DNA from 2 places in the Streptomyces sp. NPDC037242 genome. Region 1 is predicted to be linked to the other one. Evidence: predicted binding sites of a transcription regulator. Region 1 holds the regulator's gene; the other holds the start of a gene.
The links. The regulator HrcA, encoded in region 1, represses chaperone genes, less so after heat shock. The targets are predictions, from matches to a motif close to TTNGCACTCNGNNNNNCNGAGTGCNAA.
Positions count from the first base shown of each region.

Region 2: a site for HrcA is predicted at 11,011-11,037, ahead of groL (chaperonin GroEL). Genes of this name have one in related genera too.

Region 1 is NZ_JBVJUY010000005.1:143,521-159,182, forward strand. Features, by position in the region: gene holA (DNA polymerase III subunit delta) at 1-677, shown strand, start outside; gene rpsT (30S ribosomal protein S20) at 2,072-2,338, opposite strand; gene lepA (translation elongation factor 4) at 2,535-4,400, shown strand; gene ACZ7GJ_RS08825 (AMP-dependent synthetase/ligase) at 4,635-6,524, shown strand; gene hemW (radical SAM family heme chaperone HemW) at 6,592-7,824, shown strand; gene ACZ7GJ_RS08835 (DUF3097 domain-containing protein) at 7,853-8,662, opposite strand; gene ACZ7GJ_RS08840 (MBL fold metallo-hydrolase) at 8,691-9,422, opposite strand; gene hrcA (heat-inducible transcriptional repressor HrcA) at 9,570-10,586, shown strand; gene dnaJ (molecular chaperone DnaJ) at 10,587-11,723, shown strand; gene ACZ7GJ_RS08855 (nitronate monooxygenase) at 11,902-12,993, shown strand; gene ACZ7GJ_RS08860 (16S rRNA (uracil(1498)-N(3))-methyltransferase) at 12,990-13,733, shown strand; gene ACZ7GJ_RS08865 (histidine triad nucleotide-binding protein) at 13,827-14,186, shown strand; gene ACZ7GJ_RS08870 (ribonuclease Z) at 14,190-15,095, shown strand; gene ACZ7GJ_RS08875 (MFS transporter) at 15,189-15,662, opposite strand, start outside.
Region 2 is NZ_JBVJUY010000004.1:104,803-120,464, reverse strand. Features, by position in the region: gene ACZ7GJ_RS07380 (DUF4031 domain-containing protein) at 51-317, opposite strand; gene ACZ7GJ_RS07375 (hypothetical protein) at 325-705, opposite strand; gene ACZ7GJ_RS07370 (MurR/RpiR family transcriptional regulator) at 806-1,771, shown strand; gene murQ (N-acetylmuramic acid 6-phosphate etherase) at 1,768-2,715, shown strand; gene ACZ7GJ_RS07360 (PTS transporter subunit EIIC) at 2,752-4,230, shown strand; gene ACZ7GJ_RS07355 (dihydrofolate reductase family protein) at 4,325-4,906, shown strand; gene ACZ7GJ_RS07350 (peptidase inhibitor family I36 protein) at 5,160-5,753, shown strand; gene ACZ7GJ_RS07345 (alanine/glycine:cation symporter family protein) at 5,812-7,263, opposite strand; gene ACZ7GJ_RS07340 (LamG domain-containing protein) at 7,384-8,124, opposite strand; gene ACZ7GJ_RS07335 (phosphoribosylanthranilate isomerase) at 8,194-8,805, opposite strand; gene groL (chaperonin GroEL) at 9,222-10,844, opposite strand; gene ACZ7GJ_RS07325 (cold-shock protein) at 11,171-11,377, opposite strand; gene ACZ7GJ_RS07320 (MoaD/ThiS family protein) at 11,787-12,062, opposite strand; gene thrC (threonine synthase) at 12,099-13,373, opposite strand; SAM riboswitch class I at 13,391-13,547, opposite strand; gene ACZ7GJ_RS07310 (glucosyl-3-phosphoglycerate synthase) at 13,734-14,684, shown strand; gene ACZ7GJ_RS07305 (alpha,alpha-trehalose-phosphate synthase (UDP-forming)) at 14,748-15,662, shown strand, end outside.

The DNA.
Region 1 (15,662 bases):
ACGCCGGCGGCGTGAAGGGCAAGGGCCTGCTGGACGCGGCGCGGAAGGCGGGTGCCCGCGAGGTCGCCTGCCCGAAGATGACGAAGCCGGCGGACCGGCTGGCGTTCGTCCGGGGCGAGTTCCGCACGCTGGGCCGGTCGGCGACGCCGGAGGCCTGCCAGACGCTGGTGGACGCGATCGGCAGCGACCTGCGCGAGCTGGCGAGCGCGGCCGCGCAGCTGTGCGCGGACGTCGAGGGCACCATCGACGAGGCCGTGGTGGGCCGCTACTACACCGGCCGGGCCGAGGCCTCCAGCTTCACGGTCGCCGACCGGGCGGTGGAGGGCCGCGCGGCCGAGGCCCTGGAGGCCCTGCGCTGGTCGCTGTCCACCGGGGTGGCGCCGGTCCTGATCACCAGCGCCCTGGCCCAGGCGGTGCGGGCGATCGGCAAGCTGGCCTCCGCCCCCCGCGGGGCCCGCCCCGGCGACCTCGCCCGGGACCTGGGCATGCCGCCGTGGAAGATCGACCGGGTCCGCCAGCAGATGCGCGGCTGGTCGGCGGACGGCGTCGCGGACGCGCTGCGCGCCGTCGCCGCGGCCGACGCGGGCGTCAAGGGCGGCGGCGACGACCCCGAGTACGCCCTGGAGAAGGCCGTAGTGGCGGTAGCCCGCGCGGCCCGCCCCCAGCAGCGCCGCTAGGTCGTGTCGTCAAAGTCCCGTCTGGCCGGCGGGGCCGGCCCCGCCCTTCGGGCGGCCGACGCCACTTTGACGACACTCCCTAGCGCCGTTACCGGCGAGGTCCACCGGGCTGCCAGGCCCGGCACGGCGCCTCGCCGCGTTGTGGGACCGCGCAAGCACGTCCGGTAGGAGCCGCGGCCCTCCGCCGTGCGCTGCACCGCGCCGGCCGCCGCTCCCGGCCGTTGCCTGACGCGGCACTAGCCGTCCCCTGCGGCGCCGGGCACCGCGCCGGCCGCGTTTCTCGGGATGCCCGAGCGCGCCCGCTGCGCGGAGCGGCCCTCCGCCTCGCCGTGCACGGCACCAGACGCGGCGGGCCCGGCCGACGGTGCTCGTGGCCCGGTTCGCGGTCACGGCACGAGGCCTGCGGTGGCGGGCGCCGCGTCGGCCGCGCTGCCGGGGCGCCCGACTGTGCCCGGTGCGGCCTGCCGCCTTGCCCTGCATGGCTCCGGATGCCGCGGTCACGGTACGAGGCCGGCTTTTGCGACGCCTGCGGCGCCGGGCGCCGCGTTGTCGGGATGCCCGAGTGAGCTCAGTGCGCGGAGCGGCCCTCCGCCTCGCCGTGCACGGCACCAGACGCGGCGGGCCCGCCCGACGGGGCTCGTGGCCCGGTTCGCGGTCACGGCACGAGGCCGGCTCCTGACGTGCCTGCGGCGCCGGCCGCTGCGCTGGCTGCGTTGTTGGGACGCCCGAGTGCGCCCGGTGCGCGGGGCTGCCCGCCGTCTCGTCTTGCACGGCTCCAGAGGCCGTGCGCCCGGGCGAAGGGCCTCGTGGCCCGGTTCGCGGTCACGGAGCGAGGCCGGCTCTTGCGGATTCTGCCGTGCCTGTGGCGCCGGGCGCCGCGTCGGCTGCGCTGCCGGGGCGCCCGAGTGTGCCCGGCGCGGCCTGCCGCCTCGCTTTGCACGGAACCAGATGCCGCGGGCCCGGCCGACTCGTGGTCACGGCCGGCTCCCACGGACCCTGCCGGGCCCGCGGTGCCGGCGTCGCGGGCCGGCGAGGGGCCGCTGGCGGGGCTCTGGGCAGGGCCCCGCCAGCGGGTCCCCTCGGCGGCCCGGGCTCTCGGCGGGGCCTCGTCGGCAGGTCCCGTGGCCCGGGCCTGCGGCGGGGTCCCGCGGCCGGGGTACCCGGCGGGGTCCCGCGGGCGGGGCGGCTGTGCGCCGCGGGCGCTCCTGGTGGCGCCTGGTGGGAATGCGCGAAGGCCCCGGTCGCCGCCCTGGGGAAGGGTGGGGGCCGGGGCCTTCGGTTACTTCTGGTTGCGCCGCACCCGCGTGGCGAACGCTTCGTGTGCGGAGCGGGGTGCCGGTCAGGAGCGGGAGAGAGGGCCCACTGGGTCCCTTCCGGCGATCACATCAGGGAGCTCAGCCCTGGAGGGTGGCAACCTTGGTGGCCAGCGCCGACTTCTTGTTGGCGGCGGCGTTCTTGTGGATGACACCCTTCGAGACAGCCTTGTCGAGCGCACGCGCGGCGGCGCGGGAAGCCACGGTGGCCTTCTCGACGTCACCGGCGAGGACAGCCTCACGGGCCTTGCGGATCGCGGTCTTGAGCGAAGACTTGACGGCCTTGTTGCGCAGGCGCGCCTTCTCGTTCGTCTTGTTCCGCTTGATCTGGGACTTGATGTTCGCCACGAAAGAGCCTTTTCAGGTTCAGAGGTTGATCTTCGGATTGTGCCCCGGAAGCTAGAGGGCATACGAGGCACAGCTGCTCAGGCTACCAGGCGCGCTCCGACCGGCCCAAACCGACCTCACTGCCCCGTCCATGGGACGATGGGAGTGCTCAGACTCCGTTCCGAGCTCCGACTGCGACCGAGAATCAGGACACTGCGTGCCCGCGATCCCCAGCCACGTGCCCGAGCCGAGCCGTACCGACCCGGCGCTGATCCGCAATTTCTGCATCATCGCGCACATCGACCACGGCAAGTCGACCCTTGCCGACCGGATGCTCCAGCTCACCGGTGTGGTCGACCAGCGGCAGATGCGTGCCCAGTACCTCGACCGCATGGACATCGAGCGTGAGCGCGGCATCACGATCAAGTCCCAGGCCGTCCGACTGCCATGGTCGCCGACCGCGGGCGAGGGCCAGGGCAAGACCCACATCCTCAACATGATCGACACCCCTGGGCACGTCGACTTCACCTACGAGGTCTCGCGCTCCCTCGCCGCGTGCGAGGGCACCGTCCTCCTGGTGGACGCCGCCCAGGGCATCGAGGCGCAGACCCTCGCCAACCTGTACCTGGCGATGGAGAACGACCTCGCGATCGTCCCGGTCCTGAACAAGATCGACCTGCCGGCCGCCCAGCCGGAGAAGTTCGCCGAGGAGCTGGCGAACCTGGTCGGCTGCCAGCCCGAGGACGTCCTGCGCGTCTCGGCGAAGACCGGTCTCGGCGTGGACGCGCTGCTCGACAAGGTCGTCGCCACCGTTCCGGCCCCGGTCGGCGTCAAGGACGCCCCCGCCCGCGCGATGATCTTCGACTCGGTCTACGACTCGTACCGCGGCGTCGTGACGTACGTCCGTGTGGTCGACGGCCAGCTCAACAAGCGCGAGCGCATCCGGATGATGTCCACCGGCGCCACCCACGAGCTGCTGGAGATCGGTGTCTCCTCCCCGGAGATGACCCCCTCCGACGGCATCGGCGTCGGCGAGGTGGGCTACATCATCACCGGCGTGAAGGACGTCCGGCAGTCCAAGGTCGGTGACACCATCACCAGCCTGCACAACGGCGCGACCGAGGCCCTCGGCGGCTACAAGGACCCGAGGCCGATGGTCTTCTCGGGCCTGTACCCGCTCGACGGCTCGGACTACCCCGACCTGCGCGAGGCCCTGGACAAGCTCCAGCTCAACGACGCCGCGCTCGTCTACGAGCCGGAGACCTCCGCGGCGCTCGGCTTCGGCTTCCGCGTCGGCTTCCTCGGCCTGCTCCACCTGGACGTGGTCCGCGAGCGCCTGGAGCGCGAGTTCGGGCTCGACCTGATCGCCACCGCGCCGAACGTGGTCTACCGCGTCGTCCTGGAGGACGGCAAGGAAGTCACGGTCACCAACCCGAGCGAGTTCCCCGAGGGCAAGATCTCGGACGTGTTCGAGCCGGTCGTACGGGCCACCGTGCTCGCCCCGACCGAGTTCATCGGCGCGATCATGGAGCTCTGCCAGCAGCGCCGCGGCACCCTGCTGGGCATGGACTACCTCTCCGAGGACCGGGTCGAGATCCGCTACACCCTGCCCCTCGCGGAGATCGTCTTCGACTTCTTCGACCAGCTGAAGTCCAAGACGCGCGGCTACGCCTCGCTCGACTACGAGCCCACCGGCGAGCAGTCCGCGAGCCTGGTCAAGGTCGACATCCTGCTGCACGGCGACAAGGTCGACGCCTTCTCCGCCGTCACGCACAAGGACGCCGCCTACGCCTACGGCGTGCGCCTGGTCGCCAAGCTCCGCGAGCTCATCCCGCGGCAGGCCTTCGAGGTGCCGATCCAGGCCGCGATCGGCTCGCGCGTCATCGCCCGCGAGACCATCCGCGCCATCCGCAAGGACGTCCTCGCCAAGTGCTACGGCGGTGACATCTCCCGTAAGCGGAAGCTGCTGGAGAAGCAGAAGGAAGGCAAGAAGCGGATGAAGATGGTCGGCTCCGTGGAGGTCCCGCAGGAGGCCTTCATCGCCGTCCTGTCCAGCGACGACTCCGGCGGCAAGAAGAAGTAGGCCCACCCGGCCCGCTGCGTACGAACAAGCCCCCGCGCTCCGGCGCGGGGGCTTGTTTCGTTATGAATCGGCCGCACGTGGGCCCTTACGCACCAGGCGGAGGGCCCCTAGTCTGATCACTGCTCGTTGGTTACTCGCCAGTTACAAGCCCTGACTCAGCCACCCTGACTCAGCCACCCCAGCCAGTCAGCCCCCTGCATTGACAGGCCCTGCCGCGTGGTCCGGAGGACGTCCGTGAGCGACACACAGACCTTGATCGAGAACCGCCCGCCCACTGTGGCGACCCTCTTCCTGGAGCGTGTCGCCGCCACGCCCAACGGCGAGGCCTACCGCTTCCCGGTACCCGCCGCCGGCGGCCAGGGCCCCGACGACTGGAAGTCGCTCAGCTGGGGACAGGCCGCCGAGCGCGTCTTCGCCGCCGCGGCCGGACTGATCGACCTCGGCCTGCGCCCCGAGGAGCGGGTCGCACTCGCCTCCAACACCCGGGTCGAGTGGATCCTCGCCGACCTCGGCGTGATGTGCGCGGGCGGCGCCGTCACCACGATCTACCCGAGCACCAACGCCGAGGAGTCGGCGTTCATCCTCGCGGACTCCGAGAGCCGGGTGCTCATCGCCGAGGACGGCGCCCAGCTGGCGAAGGCCCGCGAGCGCCGGGCCGAGCTGCCGAACCTCGCCCACGTGGTCGTGGTGGAGGCCGCCGACGCGGTCGCCGCCGAGGGCGACCCGGAGGGCTGGGTGCTCTCGCTCGCCGACCTGGAGGCGCGCGGCAAGGAGTACCTCGCCAAGCACCCCGAGGCGGTCAAGGAGCGGATCGCGGCCATCACCGCCGACCAGCTCGCCACCCTCATCTACACCTCCGGCACCACGGGCCGTCCCAAGGGCGTCCGCCTCCCGCACGACAACTGGTCGTACATGGCCAAGGCCACCGTGGCCACCGGCCTGATCACCAAGGACGACGTCCAGTACCTGTGGCTGCCGCTGGCCCACGTCTTCGGCAAGGTGCTGACCTCCGGGCAGATCGAGGTCGGGCACGTCACGGCCGTCGACGGCCGGATCGACAAGATCATCGAGAACCTGCCGGTCGTCCAGCCGACGTACATGGCGGCCGTTCCGCGCATCTTCGAGAAGGTCTACAACGGAGTCGCGGCCAAGGCCCGGGCCGGCGGCGGCGCCAAGTACAAGATCTTCCAGTGGTCGGTCGGCGTCGCCCGCGAGTACGCCAAGGTCACCCAGGACAACTTCCGCCGCACCGGCCGGGCGACCGCGCCCTTCGGCCTCGCCACCAAGCACAAGATCGCCGACACGCTGGTCTACTCCAAGCTCCGCGAGGCCTTCGGCGGCAACCTGCGCGCCGCCGTATCCGGCGCCTCCGCCCTGGCGCCCGAGATCGGCTACTTCTTCTCCGGAGCCGGCATCCACATCCTGGAGGGCTACGGCCTGACGGAGTCCAGCGCGGCCTCCTTCGTCAACCCGGGCGAGGCCTACCGCACCGGCACCGTCGGCAAGCCGCTCCCCGGCACCGAGGTCCGCATCGCCGACGACGGCGAGGTCCTGCTGCGCGGCCCCGGCATCATGCAGGGCTACCACCAGCAGCCGGAGAAGACCGCCGAGGTCCTGGAGTCCGACGGCTGGCTGCACACCGGTGACATCGGCGAGCTGTCGCCCGACGGCTACCTGCGGATCACCGACCGCAAGAAGGACCTGATCAAGACCTCGAACGGCAAGTACGTCGCCCCGGCGGAGATCGAGGGCCAGTTCAAGGCGATCTGCCCGTACGTGTCGACCATCGTCGTGCACGGCGCCGACCGGAACTTCTGCTCGGCCCTGATCGCCCTCGACGAGCCGTCCATCCTCACCTGGGCCGCCGAGGTCGGGCTGGAGGGCAAGACGTACGCCCAGGTGCTGGCCGCGCCGGAGACCAACCGCATGATCGAGACGTACGTCCAGACCCTGAACGAGGGCCTGCAGAAGTGGCAGACGGTCAAGAAGTTCCGGCTGCTCCCGCGCGACCTCGACGTCGAGCACGGGGACCTCACCCCGAGCCTGAAGCTGAAGCGCCCGGTCGTCGAGCGTGAGTTCAAGCACCTCATCGAGGAGATGTACGAGGGCTCGCGGGAGGCCTAGGGGCTGTCTGGCCCGGGGCCAGGCCAGGGGCGTAAACGACCATGGGGCAGTGCGGGACAATGGGCGCATGCCTTCCGCACTGCCCGACGGTGAACCCATGCCCGAAGACGGCTCGCTGCCGTCGCATGCCCTGGCGGGAGCCGGGGAGCGGCCGCTCGGCTTCTACCTGCACGTCCCGTACTGCGCCACGCGCTGCGGGTACTGCGACTTCAACACCTACACGGCGACCGAGCTGCGCGGCACGGGCGGCGTGCTCGCCTCGCGGGAGAACTACGCCGACACCCTGATCGACGAGGTCCGCCTGGCCCGCAAGGTGCTCGGCGACGACCCGAGGGCCGTACGGACGGTCTTCGTGGGCGGCGGTACGCCGACGCTGCTGCCGGCCGCGGACCTCGTACGCATGCTCGCGGCCATCCGGGACGAGTTCGGTCTCGCGGAGGACGCCGAGGTCACCACCGAGGCCAACCCGGAGTCCGTGAACCCGCAGTACCTCGCCGAGCTGCGGGCCGGCGGCTTCAACCGGATCTCCTTCGGCATGCAGAGCGCGAAGCAGCACGTCCTGAAGGTGCTGGACCGCACGCACACGCCCGGGCGGCCCGAGGCGTGCGTCGCGGAGGCCCGGGCGGCGGGCTTCGAGCACGTGAACCTGGACCTGATCTACGGGACGCCGGGGGAGTCGGACGAGGACTGGCGCGCGTCGCTGTCCGCCGCGCTGGGCGCGGGGCCCGACCACATCAGCGCCTACGCCCTGATCGTCGAGGAGGGCACCCAGCTGGCCCGGCGGATCCGCCGCGGCGAGGTCCCGATGACGGACGACGACGTGCACGCGGACCGGTACCTGATCGCGGACTCGGTGATGGCCGAGGCCGGGTACTCCTGGTACGAGGTGTCGAACTGGGCCGTGAACGAGGCCGGGCGCTGCCTGCACAACGAGCTGTACTGGCGCGGCGCCGACTGGTGGGGCGCCGGCCCGGGGGCGCACTCGCACGTCGGCGGGGTGCGCTGGTGGAACGTGAAGCACCCCGGCGCGTACGCCGCCGCGCTCGCGGAGGGGCGGTCCCCCGGCGCCGGGCGGGAGCTCCTGTCGCAGGAGGACCGGCGCGTGGAGCGGATCCTGCTGGAGCTGCGGCTGGTGGACGGCGTACCGCTGTCCCTGCTGGCCCCGGCCGGCCTGGCGGCGTCCCGCCGGGCCCTGGCGGACGGCCTGCTGGAGGCGGGCCCGTACGAGGCGGGACGCGCCGTGCTGACCCTGCGCGGGCGCCTGCTGGCCGACGCGGTGGTCCGGGACCTGGTGGACTGATCCCCCGCCCCGGGGTGCGGGGCCGCGGTCAGGCGGGGCCGTCGACCGTGACGAAGTCGATCAGCTCCTCCACGCGGCCCAGGAGGGTCGGTTCCAGGTCCTTGTAGGACGTCACGCGGGACAGGATGTGCTGCCACGCGGCGCCCGTGTTCTCCGGCCAGCCCAGGGCGCGGCAGATGCCCGTCTTCCAGTCCTGGCCGCGGGGGACCACCGGCCAGGCCCCGATGCCCAGCGCGGACGGCTTCACCGCCTGCCAGACGTCCACGTACGGGTGGCCCGCCACCAGCACGTGCGGCGAGGTCACCGAGGCCGCGATGCGCGATTCCTTCGAGCCCGGCACCAGGTGGTCCACCAGGATGCCCAGCCGGGCGTCCGCGGCCGGGGCGAAGTCGGCCACGATGGCCGGGAGGTCGTCGATGCCCTCCAGGTACTCCACCACCACGCCCTCGATCCGCAGGTCGTCGCCCCAGACCCGCTCCACCAGCTCGGCGTCGTGGCGGCCCTCGACGTAGATCCGGCCCGCCCTCGCCACCCGGGCCCGCGCCCCCGGGACGGCGATCGACCCCGAGGCCGTGCGGGCCGGGGCGGCCGGGCCCCGCGGCGGGCGCGTCAGCGTCACCACCGCGCCGTCCAGCAGGAAGCCCCGCGGCTCCAGCGGGAACACCCGCCGCTTGCCGAAGCGGTCCTCCAGGGTCACCGTGCCGGCCTCGCACGCCACCACCGCGCCGCAGAAGTCCGTACCCGCCACCTCGACCACCAGGTCGGGCTCGGCGGCCACCTCGGGCACGGCCTTGGGGCGCTTCCACTGCGGGGTCAGGTCGGGGGAGTACTCGCGCATCCGGCCGAGGGTAGGAGAGGCGCCGCGCTCACGCCTCCGACACGCCGAACCGCTGTGCCAGTGTGTCGCGTTGCGCACGGACAAAAGCCGCGGTGACCACCGCTCCGTGACCCGGCACGTACAGCGCGTCGTCCCCGCCCAGCGACAGCAGCCGGTCCAGGGCCGCGGGCCACTGCCCGGGCACCGCGTCGGGGCCCGCCGAGGGCTCGCCCGACTCCTCCGCCAGGTCCCCGCAGAACACCACCTCCCGGGAGCCCGGGACGAACACCGCGAGATCGTGGCGGGTGTGGCCGGGGCCCACGTTCGCGAGCAGCACCTGCACCCCGCCGAGCTCCAGCGTCCACTCGCCCGAGACCAGGTGCCCCGGGGCCACCAGCAGGTCCGCGGCCTCGGCGGCCAGGTCCGGCGCCAGCCCGTGGCGTACCGCGTCCGCCCGCAGCTCGTCGCGGCCGTGGCCGCTCGACAGCAGGGCGTCCAGGCCGACCGGCCCGTAGAACTCGGCCCCCGCGAAGGCGGCCCCGCCCATCACGTGGTCGAAATGTCCGTGGGTGAATGCGATATGGGTCACGCGCCGACCGGTCAGCAGCTCCGCCTCGGCCCGCACCTGCGAGCCCTCCCGCACGGACGATCCGGGGTCGATCAGGAGTACCGACTCGTCCCCCACCACCAGCCCCACCGTGCAGTCCCACACCGGGAGACGGCGCCGTCCGGCCCGTCCGGTCAGCCGTTCCCAGCCCGCCTCTTCCCAATGCACGTCCATGCCGCGACGCTACCGTGACGGGCCACCCTTGCCAGGGTCTGACTACCCGGCCGTACACTGAGCGGGGGATCTCTGGCACTCGAACGCCCAGAGTGCCAACGACCGAGCTTCACACGGCAACGGACCACAGCTGGAGGTGTGCGCGCGATGCTCAGCGAACGCAGACTCGAAGTGCTGCGCGCCATCGTCCAGGACTACGTCGGGACGGAGGAGCCGGTCGGCTCCAAAGCGCTCACCGAGCGCCACCGGCTCGGCGTGTCGCCCGCGACCGTGCGCAACGACATGGCCGTGCTGGAGGAGGAGGGCTACATCGCCCAGCCCCACACCAGCGCCGGCCGGATCCCCACCGACAAGGGCTACCGGCTCTTCGTCGACAAGCTGGCGGGCGTCAAGCCCCTGTCGTCGCCCGAGCGCCGCGCCATCCAGAACTTCCTCGACGGCGCGGTCGACCTCGACGACGTGGTCGGCCGCACCGTACGGCTGCTCGCGCAGCTGACCCGGCAGGTCGCCGTCGTCCAGTACCCGAGCCTGACCCGCTCCACGGTCCGGCACGTCGAGCTGCTCTCGCTCGCACCCGCGCGCCTGATGCTCGTGCTGATCACGGACACCGGCCGGGTCGAGCAGCGGCTGGTCGACTGCCAGACCCCCTTCGGCGAGCAGTCGCTCGCCGATCTGCGGGCGCGGCTCAACAGCCGGGTCGTCGGCCGCCGGTTCACGGACGTGCCGCCGCTGGTGCAGGACCTCCCGGAGTCGTTCGAGGCGGAGGACAGGGCGACGGTCAAGGCCGTCCTCGCCACCCTCCTCGAAACGCTCGTGGAGGAAGCCGAAGAACGGCTGATGATCGGTGGAACCGCCAATCTCACCCGCTTCGGACACGATTTTCCCCTGACGATCAGGCCGGTGCTCGAAGCGCTGGAGGAGCAGGTCGTGCTCCTCAAGCTGCTGGGCGAGGCCAATGAGTCGGGAATGGCCGTACGGATCGGGCATGAGAATGCCTACGAGGGACTGAACTCCACGTCGGTCGTCTCGGTCGGCTACGGTTCGGGCGGCGAAGCAGTCGCCAAACTCGGCGTGGTCGGACCGACCCGCATGGACTACCCCGGAACGATGGGAGCGGTACGCGCAGTGGCACGTTACGTCGGACAGATCCTGGCGGAGTCGTAAGTGGCCACGGACTACTACGCCGTACTCGGCGTGCGCCGCGACGCATCGCAGGACGAGATCAAGAAGGCCTTCCGCCGCCTCGCGCGTGAACTCCACCCGGATGTGAATCCGGACCCGAAGACGCAGGAGCGCTTCAAGGAGATCAACGCGGCCTACGAGGTGCTCTCGGACCCGCAGAAGAAGCAGGTCTACGACCTCGGCGGCGACCCGCTGTCCTCCTCGGGCGGCGGCGGCGCGGGCGGCTTCGGAGCGGGTGGCTTCGGCAACTTCTCCGACATCATGGACGCCTTCTTCGGCCAGGCCTCGCAGCGCGGACCGCGCTCGCGCACCCGCCGCGGCCAGGACGCCATGATCCGCCTCGACCTGGAACTGGACGAGGCCGCCTTCGGCACCACCAAGGACATCCAGGTCGACACGGCCGTCGTCTGCACCACCTGCTCCGGCGAGGGTGCCGCCCCCGGCACCTCGGCGCAGACGTGTGACATGTGCCGCGGCCGCGGTGAGGTCTCGCAGGTCACCCGGTCCTTCCTGGGCCAGGTCATGACCTCGCGCCCCTGCCCCCAGTGCCAGGGCTTCGGCACCGTCGTCCCCACCCCGTGCCCCGAGTGCGCGGGCGACGGCCGGGTCCGCTCCCGCCGCAGCCTGACGGTCAAGATCCCCGCGGGCGTCGAGAACGGCACCCGCATCCAGCTCGCGGGCGAGGGCGAGGTCGGCCCCGGCGGCGGCCCCGCCGGCGACCTGTACGTCGAGATCCACGAGCTGCCGCACCCGACCTTCCAGCGGCGCGGGGACGACCTGCACTGCACCGTCACCATCCCCATGACGGCCGCGGCCCTGGGCACCAAGTGTCCGCTGGAGACGCTGGACGGCCTGGAGGAGATCGACATCCGGCCCGGGACCCAGTCCGGGCAGGCGATCCCGCTGCACGGGCGCGGTGTCACGCACCTGCGCGGCGGCGGCCGGGGCGACCTCATCGTCCACGTCGAGGTCACCACCCCCGGAAAGCTGGACCCCCAGCAGGAGGACCTGCTGCGCCAGCTCGCGAAGCTGCGCGGCGAGGAGCGGCCGACGGGCCAGTTCGCGCCCGGCCAGCAGGGTCTGTTCAGCCGTCTGAAGGACGCGTTCAACGGCCGCTGACCGGCCCGCGAGAACACGTACGAGCCCGGTCCGGGGATCCCCCCGGACCGGGCTTCGTGCTTCCTCCGTGCCTCCACGGGGCTCCCCTCGGGCTTCCCTCAAGACCGGAGGTAAGCGGACTATGCCAGGCGAATGCCGTGATTCGGTCCCGTGAGCGGGACATGGCACGATGCAGACCATGTCCTCCGCACCGAACGGTCTCTCCCCGTATCCGATCGTGCAGGCTCCCATGGCAGGCGGCGCCTCCTGCCCTCCGCTCGCCGCCGCCGTGTGCGAGGCGGGCGGGCTGGGCTTCCTCGCCGGCGGCTACAAGACCGCCGACGGCATGTACCAGGAGATCAAACAGCTGCGCGCGCTCACCCGGCGCCCGTTCGGCGTCAACCTCTTCATGCCGCAGACCGGTTACGTCGACCCGGCCGCCGTGGAGGCGTACCGCGGGCAGCTCGCCGGAGAGGCCAGCTGGTACTCGATCTCCCTCGCCGAGGAGGAGATCCTCGGCACCAGCGACGATGGATACGACGCCAAACTCGCCATCCTCATCGAGGACCCCGTCCCGGTGGTCTCCTTCACCTTCGGCTGCCCCCCGCCCGCAGCCTTCGACTGCCTGCGCAAGGTCGGTACGTACACGGTCGTCACCGTGACCTCGGTCGAGGAGGCCCGCGCCGCACAGGCGGCGGGCGCCGACGCGCTCTGCGTCCAGGGCACCGAGGCCGGCGGCCACCAGGGGACCCACCGCGACGACCCCCAGGCCGACGGCACGGCGAGCGTCGGCCTGCTCGCGCTGGTGGCCCAGGTACGGGAAGCCGTGGGCCTCCCGCTCATCGCCGCCGGCGGACTGATGCGCGGCTCGCAGATCGCCGCGCTGCTCGCGGCGGGCGCCGAGGCGGCGCAGCTCGGCACGGCGTTCCTGGCGTGCCCGGAGTCCGGTGCGGACCCGCTGCACAAGAAGGCGCTGACCGACCCGCTGTTCGTCCGCACCGAGCTGACCCGGGCCTTCTCCGGACGGCCGGCCCGCGGGCTCGTGAACCGGTTCATGCGCGAGCACGGGCCCTACGCCCCGGCCGCGTACCCGCAGATCCACCACCTGACCTCGCCGCTGCGCAAGGCCGCCGCGGCGGCCGGGGACCCGCAGGGCATGGCCCTGTGGGCGGGTCAGGGCCACCGGCTGGCGCGGGCGCTGCCCGCGGGGGAGCTGGTGGAGGTCCTGGCGGCGGAAGTCGCGCAGGCCGAGAGTGCGTTGAAGGCAAGGCAGATGAGGAGTGCGTCATGACCGCCCCCGTGTTCGTGGTCGAAGAGGTCCCCGGGGGACCGGAGTTCGTCCTGGACGGTCCCGAAGGCCGGCACGCGGTGTCCGTGAAGCGGCTGAACCCCGGTGAGGAAGTGGTCCTCGCGGACGGCCGCGGCCGGTGGGCCGAGGCCGTGGTGAAGGCGGCGGAGGGCAAGGACCGGCTGGTCGTGTCGGTGTCCGGGGTCTTCGAGGAGGCGGAGCCGGCCGTCCGGATCACCGTCGTCCAGGCCCTCCCCAAGGGGGACCGCGGGGAGGTCGCCGTCGAGACGATGACCGAGACCGGCGTGGACGCGATCGTCCCCTGGCAGGCCTCGCGCTGCATCACCCAGTGGCGCGGCGACCGGGGCGCCAAGTCCCTGGCCAAGTGGCGGGCCACGGCCCGGGAGGCGGGCAAGCAGTCCCGCCGGGTGCGCTTCCCGGAGGTGGCCGAGGCGCTGTCCACGAAGCAGGTGGCGGCGCTGCTCGCGGAGGCCGACCTGGCGGTGGTGCTGCACGAGGACCGCGACGCCCCCTCGGGCGCCCTGGCCACGGCGGAACTGCCCGCCACGGGCTCCATCGTGCTGGTCGTGGGCCCCGAGGGCGGGGTCTCCCCGGACGAGCTCGCGGCCTTCGCGGCGGCCGGGGCGCATCCGTACCGCCTGGGCCGCTCGGTCCTGCGCACCTCCACGGCCGGGACGGCGGCGGCGGCGGTCCTGCTGGCGCGGACGGGGCGCTGGTCCTGACGGGCGGCCGGTCCTGACGGGTTGCCGGATACGATGCCCGGGCTGATCAACGTCACGCCAACGTCCACGCCAACGTCATCGGAAGGCTCAGCCATGGCCGGGGAACCGCAGGCCGACTGCCTGTTCTGCAAGATCGTCACAGGGGACATCCCGGCGACCGTCGTCCGGGAGACCGAGACGACCGTCGCCTTCCGGGACATCAACCCGCAGGCGCCGTCCCACGTGCTCGTCATCCCGAAGGTGCACTACCCCGACGCCGCCACCCTCGCCGCCGCCGAGCCGGCCATCGCCGCGGACCTGCTGCGCGAGGCCGGGCAGGTCGCCGCCGACGAGAAGGTCGACGACCACGGCTACCGGGTCGTGTTCAACACCGGCGCCGGCGCCGGCCAGACCGTCTTCCACGCCCACGCGCACGTCCTCGGGGGCCGCGGCCTCCAGTGGCCCCCCGGATAAGACGTGTCCGTACGCGAGTTCGTGGTGCTGGGCACCGCCAGCCAGGTGCCCACCCGCCACCGCAACCACAACGGCTACCTGCTGCGCTGGGACGGCGAGGGCATCCTCTTCGACCCCGGCGAGGGCACCCAGCGCCAGATGCTCAGGGCCGGGGTGGCCGCGCACGACATCAACCGGATCTGCGTCACCCACTTCCACGGTGACCACAGCCTCGGCCTCGCCGGGGTGATCCAGCGCATCAACCTCGACCGGGTCCCGCACCCCGTCACCGCGCACTACCCGGCTTCCGGGCAGCGGTTCTTCGACCGGCTGCGGTACGCCACGGCCTACCGCGAGACCGTGGAACTGGCCGAGGCGCCGGTGGCCGAGGGCGGGGTACTGGCGCGCGGGGACTCGTACGTCCTGGAGGCCCGCAGGCTCTCGCACCCGGTGGAGTCCTTCGGCTACCGGATCACCGAGCCCGACGGGCGCCGGATACTGCCGGAGCTGCTCGCGCGGCACGGCATCAAGGGGCCGGACGTGGGCCGGATCCAGCGCGAGGGGCGGCTGGACGGGGTCACGCTGGAGGACGTCAGCGAGCCGAAGCCGGGGCAGCGGTTCGCCTTCGTCATGGACACCCGGCTCTGCGCGGGCGTGGACGAGCTCGCGGAGGGCTGCGACATGCTGGTGATCGAGTCGACGTTCCTCGACGCGGATGTCCAGCTGGCGACGGACCACGGGCACCTCACGGCGGGCCAGGCCGCCGGGGTCGCGCGCGAGGCGGGTGTCCGGCACCTGGTGCTGACGCACTTCTCGCAGCGGTACACCGACCCGTCGGAGTTCGAACGCGAGGCGCGGGCCGCCGGGTTCGAGGGCGAGCTGACGATCGCGGCGGATCTGACCCGCGTCGCGCTGCCGAAGCGGCTCTGACGGCGCGGCCCCGCCCGGCCGCCCCGGCGCGGCCCGCCCCCGAGTGCGCGCTGCGGCGCGGCTGCCGGGGGCCCGCCCCCGGACCCGCGCGCCTCAAACGCCGGCGAGGCTGGATTCCGGCTGATGCCGCCGCTCGGCGACCTCAGCTCCGCCGGTGTTCGAGGCGCAGGCCGGTGCGGCGCCCGGTGTCGCGTCCGGCCCGTCCGGTGCTTGTGGACCGGGGTCCGGGCAGGGCCCGGGGAATGGTGGAAGGGCGGGTAGGGGGACGGCTCCGCGCAGTGGACCCGGCGCTCCCGACCGGCACCCGGCGGACGGAGTCCGGCGCAGCGGCGCGCCGGGGGAGGGGATGCGCAGCGCGACCGCCGCCATCGGGCCGGCCACCGCCAGCAGCAGTCCGCCCAGCGCCAGGCCCATGCCCGGGAACCCCGCGCCCTCGGCGAGCAGGCTCCCGGTGACGGGCCCGCACGCCACCCCGAGGGAGGACGCGGAGCCGGCCAGCACGGCCCACCGCCCGCGCGGGTCCAGGGCGGCCGCGAGGCCGATGGCGTACGAGAGGACGATCGGGTA
Region 2 (15,662 bases), on a different contig from region 1:
GAGCCCACTGACACGGCAGGATCACGGCAGGATCCGCAAGGGACGGCCTCCTACGCCGGGCGGCCCTTCGGGCGGCGGAGGCCGGCCGCGGTGAGGCGGCGGACCAGTTCCTTGCTGCCTATCTCCACCGCGCCCGCGCCCACCGCGTCCGCGTAGCGGTGGGACGGCACGTCGTAGTGGTCCCTCTCGAAGGCCTGCGGCGGACAGCCGATGGACTCGGCGAAGGCGTGCAGCTCCTCGTACGAGACGTCGCTGACCAGGTGCGACCACAGGTGGCCGTGCCCGGGCCAGGTCGGAGGGTCGATGTAGAGCGTCACCGGCGGCTCACCGGCCGCCGGTGTGGAAAACGGGTCCGAGGGCGCCGACCGCAGCCACCCGCACTCCCGCCTCCGAGCACACCCAGTGCGGGTCGGGGCCCAGCTCCGGCTCGACGTCGAGTGCGTGCGGGTCGCCGTGCGAGCAGACCGGGCACAGCGGCCAGCGTCCGTGCTTCTCCAACAGCGCGTCCTGCACGTCCTGTGCGACGAGTCCGGCGAGGTAGTCGGCCCCCTCCGGCCACTGCTCCACCCACCAGCGGCGGTGCGTGACCGAGTCCTCGACGAGGGAGACGACATCGGCATCGGCGACCTCGCCCGCGGCGAGATCGGCGAGCACCAGAGCCCGGGCGACGTGCAGCGCCTGTTCCAGGGGGGTCGCGTGGTCCATGGGCCCATTGTGGACCCGCGGGGGCCCGGTGACGAAGGTCCCTTTTCCGCAGGCCCGATGGCGCCTTGACCCCCACCTCCTCTGAAAATAGATTTCAAGGGTGAGCGAGAACTCGAAAGAAACTTTCAGCCCCGACGGCGCGACACCTCCGGCCCCGCCGACACCGCCACCGGCCCCGCCGGCCCACGCCCTGCGCGCCCGCGTGCGCAGCCTCGCCCCCTCCATGACACGCTCCATGCAGGCCGTCGCCGAAGCCGTCGCCTCCGACCCCGCGGGCTGCTCACGGCTCACCGTCACCGCCCTGGCCGAGCACACCGGCACCAGCGAGGCCACCGTCGTCCGCACCGCCCGCCTCCTCGGCTACCCCGGCTACCGCGACCTGCGCCTGGCCCTCGCCGCGCTCGCGGCCCAGCAGGAGACCGGCGCGGCACCCGCCGTCACCGTCGACATAGCCGTCGACGACCCGATCGCGGACGTCGTCGCCAAACTGGCCCAGGAGGAGGCGCAGACCCTCGCCGACACCGCCGCCGCCCTCGACCTGGCCCAGCTCTCCGCCGCCGTCACCGCGCTCGCGACCGCCCGCCGCATCGACATCTACGGCGTCGGCGCCTCCGCCCTCGTCGGCCAGGACCTGGCCCAGAAGCTGCTGCGGATCGGCCTGATCGCCCACGCCCACAGCGACCCCCACCTGGCCGTCACCAACGCCGTCCTGCTGCGCCCCGGCGACGTGGCCGTCGCGATCACCCACTCCGGCTCCACGGGCGATGTCATCGAGCCGTTCCGCACCGCCTTCGAGCACGGCGCCACGACCATCGCCGTCACCGGCCGCCCGAACGCCCCGGTCGCACACCACGCCGACCTGGTACTGACCACCTCCGCGGCCCGCGAGACCCAGCTGCGCCCGGCGGCCATGTCCAGCCGCACCAGCCAACTGCTCGTCGTCGACTGCCTGTTCGTCGGCGTCGCGCAGCAGACCTACGAGACCGCCGCGCCCGCGCTCGCGGCCTCGTACGAGGCACTCGCCCACCGCCACCGCAGCACCACCCGCCAGGAGCCCCGCACATGACCGCGTACGCCGAACTCCGCGCCCAGCTCGAAACACTGACCACCGAGGCCTTCCGCCCCGAACTGGCAGAGATCGACCGGCTGTCCACCCTTGAGATCGCCCGCCTCATGAACGCCGAGGACGCCACCGTCCCGGCCGCCGTCGCCGGGGAGCTGCCGCGCATCGCCGCCGCCGTCGACGCCGTCGCGGCGCGCATGGCCCGGGGCGGCCGCCTGGTCTACGCGGGCGCCGGCACCGCCGGGCGGATGGGCGTACTGGACGCCAGCGAGTGCCCGCCCACCTTCAACACCGACCCGGCCGAGGTCGTCGGCCTGATCGCGGGCGGCCCCTCCGCCATGGTCAAGGCCGTCGAGGGTGCCGAGGACTCCCGGGAGCTGGCCGCCGAGGACCTCACCGCGCTGCGGCTGACCGCCGAGGACACCGTCATCGGCATCTCCGCCTCCGGCCGCACCCCGTACGCGATCGGCGCCGTCGAGTTCGCCCGTACGCGCGGCGCGCTCACCGTCGGCCTGTCCTGCAACGCCGGCTCCGCGCTCGCGGCGGCCGCCGAGCACGGCATCGAGGTGGTCGTCGGCCCCGAACTCCTCACCGGATCCACCCGGCTGAAGGCCGGCACCGCGCAGAAGCTCGTGCTCAACCTCATCTCGACGGTCACGATGATCCGCCTCGGCAAGACCTACGGGAACCTGATGGTCGACATGCGCTCCTCCAACGAGAAGCTGCGCGCCCGCGCCCGCCGCATCGTGGCGCTGGCCACCGGCGCACCCGACACGGAGATCGAGGCGGCGCTCACCGCCACCGGCGGCGAGGTCAAGGACGCCATCCTCGTCATCCTCGGCGGGGTCGACGGGCCGAAGGCCGCCGAACTGCTCGCCGCCTCGGCCGGCCACCTCCGCGCGGCCCTCGCCGAGACCCAGCCCCAGACCCAGACCCAGACCCGCTGACCTGACCTCGTCCACGACAGCAAGGCGACCACCACCATGTCCACTGACAAGAACCGCGCCACAGCCGCCGCGATCCTTCCTCTGGTCGGCGGCCCGGACAACATCACCTCCGTAGCGCACTGCATGACGCGCCTGCGCATCGGCCTGCGGGACCGCTCGCTCGTCCAGGACGAGGCACTGAAGGCCCTCCCGGCGGTCATGGGCGTGGTCGACGACGACACGTACCAGATCGTGCTGGGCCCGGGCACCGTCGCCCGCGTCACGCCCGAGTTCGAGGCGCTGGTCGAGGAGGGCCGCTCGGCAGCGCCCGCGCACGCCGTCACCGCGGACGAGCTCAAAGACCGGGGCGCTGCGCTGAAGGAGGCCCAGAAGGAGCGCAACTCCACCCCCTTCAAGCTGTTCCTGCGCCGCATCGCGAACATCTTCGTCCCGCTGATCCCGGCGCTCATCGGCTGCGGCGTCATCGCCGGCCTGAACGGCGTGCTGACCAACATGGGCTGGCTGCCGGCGGTGGTCCCCGCGCTCGCCGCGATGGCCTCCGGCTTCATGTCGCTGATCGCGGTGTTCGTCGGCTACAACACGGCGAAGGAGTTCGGCGGTACGGCGATCCTCGGCGGCGCCGTCGCCGCGATCATCGTCTTCCCGGGCGTCGCGAAGATCACCGCCTTCGGCATGGAGCTGAAGCCCGGCCAGGGGGGCGTACTGGGCGCGCTCGGAGCCGCCCTGCTCGCCGTGTACGTGGAGAAGTGGTGCCGCCGCTGGGTCCCGGAGGCCCTGGACGTCCTGATCACCCCCACCCTCACGGTCCTGGTCTCGGGCCTGGTCACCATCTTCGGCCTCATGTTCATCGCCGGTGAGGCCTCCACCGCCATCGGTACGTTCGCCAACTGGCTCCTCGCCACCGGCGGCGCCTTCGCCGGGCTGATCCTGGGCGGCCTCTTCCTGCCGCTGGTCATGCTCGGCCTGCACCAGGCCCTGATCCCGATCCACACCACCCTCATCGAGCAGTCCGGGTACACGGTCCTGCTCCCCATCCTCGCCATGGCGGGCGCGGGCCAGGTCGGTGCGGCCATCGCGGTCTACTACCGCCTCCCGCGCAACCGCTCCCTGCGCACCACCATCAAGTCCGCGCTCCCGGTGGGCTTCCTCGGCGTCGGCGAACCCCTGATCTACGGCGTCTCGCTGCCGCTGGGCCGTCCCTTCGTCACCGCCTGCGTGGGCGGCGCCGCGGGCGGTGCCTTCGTCGGGCTCTTCAACCAGCTCGGTGTCGCCTTCGGCTCCACGGCCATCGGGCCCTCGGGCTGGGCCCTCTTCCCGCTGCTCGACGGCAAGGCGGGCATGGGCCCCACCATCGCGATCTACGCGGGCGGCCTCGCGGTCGGCTACCTGGTGGGCTTCGTGGCGACGTACTTCTTCGGCTTCACGCGGGAGATGCTGACGGAGCTCAACACCGACCCGGACCCCACGCCGACGACCCCCGCCACCGAGCCCTCGCCGGAACCGGCCCTCGCGTAGCCGGCCACCGGATGTCGAGAACGGGGCGGCCCGTTCGACGTAGAGATGACAGCGCGCCCCGGGGCGCGGGAGACCGGCCGGACAGGACACCGCCATGCGCACCAACGGCAAGCTCATCCACTTCGTGCACCAGTCCCTCGACGGATTCATCGAGGGCCCCGACGGCGAGTTCGACTGGCCGCTGATGGGACCGGAGCTCTCCGCCTACGCCCAGCAGCTGACCGGCGGCGACAAGGTGTTCCTGTACGGACGCGTGGTCTGGGAGATGATGGCGGGCTACTGGCCGCAGGCGGAGCAGCACTCGACGCACGAGCACGACCTGGCCTTCGCCCCGATCTGGCGCGCGGCGCCCAAGATCGTGGTCTCCCGCACCCTGGAGAAGGCCGACTGGAACACCCGGGTGATCGGCGAGAACGTGGTCGGGGAGCTGACCGCGCTCAAGGAGTCCGGCGTGACGTTGCTGCTGTTCGGCGGGTCCGCGCTGGCCTCCCACCTCACCGCGCACGGCCTGATCGACGAGTACCGGATCTTCGTCCACCCCGTGGTCCTGGGCGGCGGCAAGCCGGTGTTCCAGGGCCAGGCCCAGGCCCAGGCCCACCGCTTCGGCCTGGAACTCGTCGAGTCCCGGACCTTCGACTCCCAGGTGGTGCTCCTGCGACACCGACGGACCCGCTGACCCATGCCGCCGGCATGAGCCGATCGGGGCGCCGGCGGCACCTTGGCTCATTGACGCCGTGGACGGCGGGCTTCCTCCGCCCGCGGGACGGGACTTCGCGCCGCGGGCACACCGCGGCCAGGCCCGACGCGCGCGGAGCGGGTCAAGAGGGCCTCTGTCCGGTACGGACCTGGATGGGCCGCGAATCGTGCCATAGCGTGGCGTCGCCCCACAAAAACCGGGGCTTTCGTGACGAGAAGGGAACACGATTCCTATGCGCACGAGCACGAGGTTCGCCGTGGCCCTGGCGGCCGGCACCCTCGCCGTCTTCGGCCTCTCCGGCACCTCCTCCGCCCAGTCCACCCTCGACTCCACCATCGCCACCCAGGCCGACCAGGCCGGTCTGAGCAGCAGCGAAGTGGCCGACCTGCAGAAGCAGATCGACAAGCAGCTGGCCCTGACCCCGGGTGGCAAGCGGATCAGCCTCAACCAGGCCTCTTGGCGCGACGGGAAGGCCGTCATGACCTGGCCGCTGCCCGGAGAGACGAAGGCGCGGGCCGTGAACGAGCCCGCCGCTGCCCTCGGTTCGCCGAACTGCAACTACGCCTGGACCTGCCTCTACCAGCACTCCAACTTCGACGGCCGCCGACTGACGTGGTCGGACTGCAACTTCGAGAACCTCGCCAACTGGGGGTTCAACGACCAGACCTCGTCCTGGCACAACAACCAGACCAGGGGGACGGTGACCACCGTCTACAACTGGACCGGCAGTTCCTGGGAGCAGCTGTGGTCCGCGGCCGCCCCGTCGTCGAGCTCCTACGTCGGCAACTGGGCCAACGACAGGGCGGACGGCCTGTGGGTCTGCTGACCCGCACCCCCACCCGTAGCAGTACCCGCACCCGTAGCAGTACCCGTAACGCGCACCACTAGCCCAGCCCCGCCGGGGCCCGGACCGTCGTACGGACCGGGTCCCAGCACTGGACGCCCCTCAGGTCCGGCATCCGGTCGCGGGTGAACACCGGCTCCAGGCCCGCGCGGCGCTGCCCGAGGTAGTCGTCCAGCAGCCGGAAGGCGATGGCCGACAGCGGCAGGATCGCCAGCAGGTTGACCAGGGCCATGAAGCCCATGAACACGTCGGCCACGTTCCAGACCACCGACACCGAGCCCAGGGAGCCGAGGACGACCGCCGACAGGACCAGCACCCGGTAGCCGGGCAGGACCCACCGCCTGCGGGTGATGAACTGGATGTTCGTCTCGCCGTAGTAGTAGTTCCCGATCATGCTGCTGAAGGCGAGCATGAAGACGACCACCGTCAGGACGTGGCCCGCCCAGCCGCCCAGCGTGTCGCTCAGCGCGGTCTGCGTGAGGTCCGCGCCCTGCCGGCCCGAGAGCTCCGGGTTGGTCACCAGGACGATGAAGGCCGTCATCGTGCAGACGAGCATCGTGTCGAAGAAGACGCCCAGGGACTGTACGAGGCCCTGCTTGACCGGGTGCGAGACCTCGGCCGCCGCGCCCGCGTTCGGAGCCGAGCCGAGGCCGGCCTCGTTGGAGAACATGCCGCGCCGGATGCCCTGCTGGATCGCCGCGCCGACGCCGCCGGCCGCCAGCTCGCGCAGCCCGAAGGCGCCGCCGACGATGTCGGCGAGGACCCGCGGGAACTCCGTGATGTTGAGGAGGACCACCGCCGCGCCCAGCAGCAGGTAGATCACGGCCATCACCGGGACCAGCACGGTCGTCACGGACGAGATCCGCCTGACCCCGCCGAAGACCGCCAGGCCGAGGAGGGCCGCGAGCAGGAGGCCGGTCACCGGGCCGAACCAGGCCGTGTCGGTCTCCGGCAGCGAGCCCGTGGCCACCGCCGAGATGGTGTTGGCCTGCACCGCGTTGAAGACGAGGCCGAAGGTGACGGTGATGGTCACCGCGAAGAGCACGCCGAGCCAGCGTTTACCGAGCGCGCGCTGCATGTAGTACGCCGGACCGCCCCGGTACGCGCCGGTCGCACCCCGCACCTTGTAGAGCTGGGCGAGGGTCGACTCCACGAAGGCGGAGGCCGCGCCGATCAGCGCCATCATCCACATCCAGAAGACGGCGCCCGCGCCGCCCAGGGTGATGGCGGTGGCGACGCCGGCGATGTTGCCGGTGCCGACGCGCGCGGCCGCGGAGATGGTGAAGGCCCCGAAGGACGAGACCTGCTTGCGGCCGTCGGCGCGCGGCGGGGTCTTCTCCTTCACCACCCGGAACATCTCGGGCAGCAGGCGCAGCTGCACTGCCCTGGACCGGACCGTGAAGTACAGGCCGGCACCGACCACCAGCGGTATCAGCAGGTAGGTCCAGAGGTGATCGTTCACGGTGACGATCAGCGAGTCCAGGGTGTCCATGGATCGAAGTCTCCCCGGGGCCGAAGGCCCTCCGACAGGGACCTTGGTCCGCTGGGCGCGGGCCCGAAGGCCCGCCGGACGCGCCTTTCGGCCCCGCCCCCGACCGGCACGCCCCCCGGGCTACCTCCGGTACACCTGGAGCCGTGACACCTCGTACGACATCTCGGTGAGCGCCGGCCCCGGCGCCGGGTGGTACCTCCCGGCCGACACCGACAGGTTGACGATGAGGTACGCGCGCCAGCTGCGGCCCACGCCCCGGCCGTCGCTGTACACGCGGGCGCCGTTGACCCACCAGACGACCGAGCTCCGCCCGAACTCGACCTTCAGGTCGACCCACGCCCCCGGGCGGACCGTGGCGTCGCGGTGGTAACGGTGCGCCTCCCGGACGTGGTTGGACAGTTCCAGCAGGTCGGGGTTGTCGGGGTGGTACTCGAAGACGTCGATCTCCTGGCCGCCGTCCAGCCAGGTCCAGATCGCGGGCCAGGCCCCCTGTTCCACCGGAAGCCGGACGCGGGCCTCCAGCACGTCGCCGGTCCGCACCATGAAGCCCTCGTCGCTGCCCTCGGTGGTGAGCAGCCCGGTGTCCCAGTCGCCGTCGGGGCGGCGCGTCGCCCGGAAGACGCCGCCCCGGCTGTAGGCGGGGTCGGAGACGAGGTGGTCCAGCTTGTTGTCGCCCGGGTTGACCGGGCCGCCGTCGGGATACGCCCAGGAGCGGCCGGCGATCCACTGGGCGGTCGAGGCGAAGTCGGCGGTGAAGACGGGGGCGCGGCGCGGGGTGAACACCGGCACCCCGCCACCGCCCCCGCCTGGAGCGAGGCGGCGCGTCAGGCGCCGCAGCCATCCGAACATGTCCGAGTCCATACGGTTTGAGTGCCCGCAGATCCTCGGGCCACACACCCGTTCTCGCTCAGAGTAATCACATGACTACCTTCAGAGATGTGCACCGCCCCGTGCGGCCTCGATGAAGGCCCGGATCAGTTCGGGGGACTTGACCCCGCGCTCGCGCTCGACGCCGGAGGAGACGTCCACGCCCCACGCCCCGGTCGTCGCGATCGCCTCCCGCACATTGCCCGGGTTCAGCCCGCCGGCGAGCAGCCAGTGCCCCTCGGGCGCGGTGAAGTCCGCCGATCCCCAGTTCCACGGCTTACCGGAGCCCGGGTCGGGCGCGTCGAGCAGCAGCAGGTCCTCCCCGTACTCACCGCAGCGCTTGACGTGCTCGGCGGTGGCCCGCAGCAGCGTGCGCCCCTCGGCCCGCAGCTCCGCGAAGTCCTCGGGCCCCTCCTCGCCGTGGAGTTGCACGCCCCGTACGCCGCTCTCCTCGGCGAACCGCCGCACCTCGGCGACCGACTGCCCGCGGAACACCCCGACGGTCAGCACCCCGCCCGGCACCCGTGCGGCCAGCTCCCGCGCGGTGGCCGCGTCGACCGTACGCGGACTGCCGGGCGCGAAGACGAACCCGACGGCATCGGCCCCGGCCTCCACTGCCACGTCGACGTCCCGCGCGGTCTTCAGGCCACAGATCTTCACGAAGAGATCACTCATGCCCCCAGTCAACCAAAGCCCCCCGCCCGGCGGTGATCCGTCTCGGCACCCGGGCGCGACCACCCCTGCGCCACTAGCCTGGAACGAGCATCACAGCCAGTGCGCAGCACGCCACGCGGAGGACCACGGTGACGATCGTGATCGAAGGGGCCACCCCGATAGAGCAGGCGGCACCGTCCACGTTCGAGACACTCCTGCGCACCGCTCGGAGATCACCTGTTTCTGGGACCCTTCTCCGCACGGGTACCGCTCCCGCAGGACGGTGTCCTTCGGTGAGCCGCTGCCCGTCCCGGAGCCCTTCGGGTTCGAGCTGGACACCACCGGCTTCTAGCGGGACGCGGAAACGCCCGAGGGCGGCACCCCCCGTGTCGGGGAGTGCCGCCCTCGGTCGAGAACAGCCGATCAGCCAGGGCCGATCAGAAGTCCATGTCACCGCCCGGCATGCCGCCCGGCGCGCCGGCGCCGGCCTTCTCGGGCTTGTCGGCGATGACGGCCTCGGTGGTGAGGAAGAGGGCCGCGATCGACGCCGCGTTCTGCAGCGCGGAGCGGGTGACCTTCGCCGGGTCGATGATGCCCTCGGCGATCATGTCGACGTACTCGCCGGTCGCGGCGTTGAGGCCGTGGCCGATCGGGAGGTTGCGCACCTTCTCGACGACGACGCCGCCCTCAAGGCCACCGTTGACGGCGATCTGCTTGAGCGGGGCCTCCAGGGCCAGGCGCACGGCGTTGGCGCCGGTCGCCTCGTCGCCCGTGAGCTCAAGCTTCTCGAAGACCGCGGAGGCCTGGAGCAGGGCCACGCCGCCACCGGCGACGATGCCCTCCTCGACGGCCGCCTTCGCGTTGCGAACGGCGTCCTCGATGCGGTGCTTGCGCTCCTTGAGCTCGACCTCGGTCGCGGCGCCGGCCTTGATGACGGCCACGCCGCCGGCCAGCTTCGCGAGGCGCTCCTGGAGCTTCTCGCGGTCGTAGTCCGAGTCGGAGTTCTCGATCTCGGCGCGGATCTGGTTCACGCGACCGGCGACCTGGTCGCTGTCACCGGCACCGTCGACGATGGTGGTCTCGTCCTTGGTGATGACGACCTTGCGGGCGCGGCCGAGCAGGTCCAGGCCCGCGTTCTCGAGCTTGAGGCCGACCTCCTCGGAGATGACCGTGCCACCGGTGAGGATGGCGATGTCGCCGAGCATGGCCTTGCGGCGGTCGCCGAAGCCCGGGGCCTTGACGGCGACGGACTTGAAGGTGCCGCGGATCTTGTTGACGACCAGGGTCGACAGGGCCTCGCCCTCGACGTCCTCGGCGATGATCAGCAGCGGCTTGCCGGACTGCATGACCTTCTCGAGGAGCGGCAGCAGGTCCTTGACCGAGCCGATCTTCGAGTTGACGATCAGGATGTACGGGTCGTCGAGGGACGACTCCATGCGCTCCATGTCGGTGGCGAAGTACGCCGAGATGTAGCCCTTGTCGAAGCGCATGCCCTCGGTGAGCTCGAGCTCCAGACCGAAGGTCTGCGACTCCTCGACGGTGATGACGCCTTCCTTGCCGACCTTGTCCATGGCCTCGGCGATGAGCTCGCCGATCTGGGTGTCGGCGGCGGAGATGGAGGCCGTGGAAGCGATCTGCTCCTTGGTCTCGACATCCTTCGCCTGCTCCAGCAGGGCGCCGGAGACGGCCTCGACGGCCTTCTCGATGCCGCGCTTGAGGGCCATCGGGTTCGCACCGGCGGCCACGTTGCGCAGGCCCTCGCGGACGAGCGCCTGGGCGAGGACGGTGGCGGTGGTCGTACCGTCGCCGGCGACGTCGTCCGTCTTCTTGGCGACTTCCTTGACCAGCTCGGCGCCGATCTTCTCGTACGGGTCCTCGAGCTCGATCTCCTTGGCGATGGAGACACCATCGTTGGTGATCGTGGGGGCGCCCCACTTCTTCTCAAGGACGACGTTGCGACCCTTGGGGCCAAGGGTGACCTTGACGGCGTCGGCGAGCTGGTTCATGCCTCGCTCGAGACCGCGCCGGGCCTCCTCGTCGAACGCAATGATCTTGGCCATCTGAAGTGGTCCTCCCGGACAGCGGTGGATTGCTCCCGGACCGCGCCCGCGCCCGCGACGGACGGCCTGCGTGCCCGGCGGTTCCTTCCCGCCGGACCCTGCGGGCCTCACCGACCCGGTCCTCGTCTTAGTAGCACTCTCACCTGGAGAGTGCTAACGCCAATGATTAGCACTCGACCCCCCCGAGTGCAAGCGGCTTCGTGCAACGCCCGGCCGGGAGGCAGGCGGCGCAAGGGCTGTCCGGGCAGTACACGCGAGGGACCCACACCCCTTGTCCGGGATGTGGGCCCCTCATGTGTACGCGTGGGCGGTCGATCGCGCCTGGGCTAGCCGAGTGCGAGCTTGACCATGTCCGCCTGCGGACCCTTCTGGCCCTGCGAGATCTCGAACTCGACCCGCTGACCCTCTTCAAGGGTGCGGTACCCGTCCATCTGGATGGCGCTGTAGTGGACGAACACATCCGCACCACCGTCGACCGCGATGAAGCCGTAGCCCTTCTCCGCGTTGAACCACTTGACGGTGCCCTGAGCCATGCCTAACTCCCCTATTACTGGCCCTTGCGCAGGACCGCACTTCGCGGTCCCGGGTCAGAACTTGCGCCGGAACGCCTCGACCGGGGCTGAATGTATCCGCACCGCTGCTGTCTGCAACAGGTCAATCCGACGAGAATTCTGGACACGGGGAAAGATTGAAATAGAGTGAAAAGCTGGCATCTTCCCGGGCAACTCGGACCCGGCATAGCCCCGCAAACACCCCATACGGCACTTGCATGTTGACTCAATGTCAACCCTCACGCGACCCGCTCATATGCGGCGGGCAAGAACAGCGGAGGGGACTTCCCCAACCCTACCGCGCCCAACCAAGCAGAATTGCCCCCTCCGCTTATTAGCGGAGGGGGCAATTCTAGGTTTTACGTGTCAGCCGGGTTCCGGCCGACCGGGATCAGCCGCCCGCGACGGCCGGAATGATCGAGATGCCGGCGCCTTCCGGCGTCGCCGTCTGCAGCCCGCCCTCAAAGCGCACGTCGTCGTCGTTGACGTAGACGTTCACGAAGCGGCGCAGCTTGCCCTGGTCGTCCAGGACGCGCGCGGCGATGCCCGGGTGGCTCTTCTCCAGGGACTCGATGACCTCGGCGAGGGTCGCGCCGTCGGCGGGGACCTCGGCCTTGCCGCCGGTGTAGGTGCGCAGGATGGTGGGGATGCGGACGTTGACGCTCATGGCGCTTCTGCCTTTCCGGTGTGCAGGGAGAGAGGATCAGACCAGGCCGGCGGCGCGGAACGCGTCCAGGCTCGGGCGGATGGTGGCGGTCTGGCCGCTGTCCGCGGCCACCGCCTCCAGGGTCTTGAGGCCGTCGCCGGTGTTCAGGACCACGGTGGTGAGCGCCGGGTCGAGCTGCCCGTTCTCGATGAGCTTCTTCGTCACGCCGACGGTCACGCCGCCCGCGGTCTCGGCGAAGATGCCCTCGGTCTGCGCCAGGATCTTGATGGCCTCGACGACCTGCTCGTCGTTGACGTCCTCGACGTAGCCGCCGGTACGGCGGGCGATGTCCAGGACGTACGGGCCGTCCGCCGGGTTGCCGATGGCCAGCGACTTGGCGATGGTGTTCGGCTTCTGCGGGCGGACCACCTCGTGACCGGCCTTGAAGGCGGTGGACACCGGGGAGCAGCCCTCGGCCTGGGCACCGAAGATCTTGTACGGCTTGTCCTCGACCAGGCCGAGCTTGATCAGCTCCTGGAGGCCCTTGTCGATCTTCGTCAGCTGCGAGCCGGACGCGATCGGGATCACGATCTGGTCGGGCAGCTGCCAGCCGAGCTGCTCGCAGATCTCGTACGCCAGGGTCTTGGAGCCCTCGCCGTAGTACGGGCGCAGGTTGACGTTGACGAAGCCCCAGCCCTCGCCCAGCGGGTCACCGATGAGCTCCGAGCAGAAGCGGTTGACGTCGTCGTAGTTGCCCTCGATGCCGACCAGGTCGCCGCCGTACACACCGGCCATGACGACCTTGCCCTGCTCCAGGTCGTGCGGGATGAACACGCACGAGCGGAATCCGGCCCGGGCGGCCGCGGCGCCGACGGCGCCGGCCAGGTTGCCCGTGGAGGAGCAGGACAGGGTGGTGAAGCCGAAGGCGCGGGCGGCCTCGACGGCGATGGCCACGACGCGGTCCTTGAAGGAGTGCGTCGGGTTGCCGGAGTCGTCCTTGACGTAGAGCTTGCCGGTGACGCCGAGCTCCTTGGCCAGGTTGGCCGCGTCCACGAGCTTGGTGAAGCCGGGGTTCAGGCTCGGCTTGGAGGCCACGTCCGCGGGGACGGGCAGCAGCGGCGCGTAGCGCCAGATGTTCTGGGGGCCGGCCTCGATCGCCGCGCGCAGCGCCTCGGGGTCACCGAGGGGGAGGTCGTAGGCGACTTCCAGCGGTCCGAAACACTCGGCGCAGGCGAAGATCGGACCGAGCTCGAAGCGGGTTCCGCACTCGCGGCAGGAAAGGCCGGTGGCAGGTCCGAGATCGACAGAGGTGGCAACAGTCTGTGCAGCCATGATGGCGAGGCCCTTTCTCCTCATCTTCCCCATGGCGCACTTCGCCATGAGACGGAATTGGCACCTTCCCTAGCCGGGGACCTCGCGGGAGTGCGCAAATACGCATCGCGAGAACCGACTGGAGGGTTGCCGGGGCTTCAACGGGCCGTGTCCCTCTGCCCCTCTGGATGAGCGGTATGGCACCGGCACACGCGTTCCATGGCGCGCCGGTGCGTTTGTACGCGGGGACCCCCGGCATGCGGTGGACCTTCGCGTTGTTCAAGACTGTAACCGAAGGTCCGGGCGGTTGAGACAGCCGTCCGAACCGCGAGATGGATCACATTTCGGTCGAAACCACGGATGAACCAAGGAGTGCAGAAGGTGCTGGAAGAGGTGGAGCGCTGGCTGGCAGACCGCTCCTGGTCCGCCGCCGACCGACCGCTCGACCAGCTGCTTTCCGCCAAGCGGGCAGCGGGGACCACGGTCAGCGTGGTGCTGCCCGCGCTCGACGAGGAGGCGACGGTCGGCGACATCGTCGAGGTGATCCGGCGCGATCTGATCGAGGGACTGCCCGTCCCCCTGGTGGACGAGCTCGTCGTGATCGACTCGGGCTCCACCGACCGCACCGCGGAGGTCGCCGCGAAGGCCGGCGCCCGGGTGGTGCACCGCGACGAGATCCTGCCGCGGATCCCGCCCCTGCACGGCAAGGGCGAGGTGCTGTGGCGCTCGCTGCTGGCCACCACCGGCGACATCGTGTGCTTCGTCGACGCCGACCTGCGCGACTTCTCCGCCGCCTTCGTGTCCGGGATCGTGGGGCCGCTGCTGACCGATCCGGACGTGCAGTTCGTCAAGGCGATGTACGACCGCCCGCTCGGCGACGCCCCCGGCCAGGGCGGGCGGGTCACCGAGCTGGTGGCGCGCCCGCTGCTCAACCTGCACTGGCCGAGACTCGCCGGCTTCGTCCAGCCCCTGGGCGGTGAGTACGCCGTACGCCGCTCCCTGCTGGAGCGGCTGCCCTTCCCCGTGGGGTACGGCGTCGAGCTGGGCCTGCTGGTGGACGCGCTGCACACGGTCGGGCTCGACGCGCTGGCCCAGGTGGACGTGGGGGTGCGCCTGCACCGCCACCAGGACGGCCAGGCGCTGGGCCGGATGGCCGCGGCGATCTACCGCACCGCCCAGCTGCGGCTCTCGCGCGGGCACCTCGTACGGCCGGAGCTGACGCAGTTCGAGCGCGGCCCGGACGGCTTCGTCCCGCACACGTACGCGGTGGACACCGAGGAGCGGCCGCCGATGCGCGACATCGAGGAGTACGCGCGCCGTCGTGTGGCGTAACCGGGGAAAGCGCCCGGGAGGAACTGACGTTTGAGCGGGCACGGGCCGGGCTAGGTTCGCCGCATGGCTTCTCAGGTACTCGTCGCCGCCAACCGCGGCCCGCTCTCGTACGCCCTCGCCGCCGACGGCACGCTCAGTGCCCGGCGCGGCGGGGGCGGACTCGTCTCCGGCCTCTCGGCGGCCCTGGCCGAGCAGCCGGAGGCGCTGTGGATCTGCGCCGCGCTGTCGGACGCGGACCGGGAGGCGGTGCGCAGAGGCGTGGCCGAGCCGGGGGTCCGGATGCTGGACGTCGATCCCGCGGTGTACGACGACGCGTACAACGGCATCGCGAACTCGGTGCTGTGGTTCACCCACCACCACCTCTACGACGTCCCGCGCGAGCCGGTCTTCGACGCGGAGTTCCGGCGGCAGTGGGCGTCGTACGTGCAGTACAACCAGGCCTTCGCCGAGGCTCTGGCGCAGGAGGCGGCGCAGGGGGCCTGCGTGCTGGTGCAGGACTACCACCTGGCGCTGGTGCCGGGTGCGCTGCGCGAGCTGCGGCCGGACCTGCGGATCGGGCACTTCACGCACACGCCGTGGGCGTCGCGGGACTTCCTGGGCATGCTCCCGGACGACGTCCGGGAGCAGTTGCTGCGGGGGATGCTCGGTGCGGACCGGCTGGGGTTCCACACCTCGCAGTGGGCGGACAACTTCCTGAGCTGCTGCCCGCCCGGGCAGCGGACGGAGGTGTCCGCGTACCCGCTGGGCGTGGACGCGGACGAGCTGCGGGCGCTGGCGCACCGGCCGGAGGTGGACGACAAGCTGGCCGGGCTGCGGGCGGAGGTCGGGGACGTGAAGACGATCGTGCGGGTGGACCGGACCGAGCTGTCGAAGAACATCCTGCGCGGCCTGCTGGCGTACCGGGAGCTGCTGACGGTCCGCCCCGAGTGGCGCGGGCGGGTGGTGCACCTGGCCTCCGCGTACCCGTCTCGGCAGGAC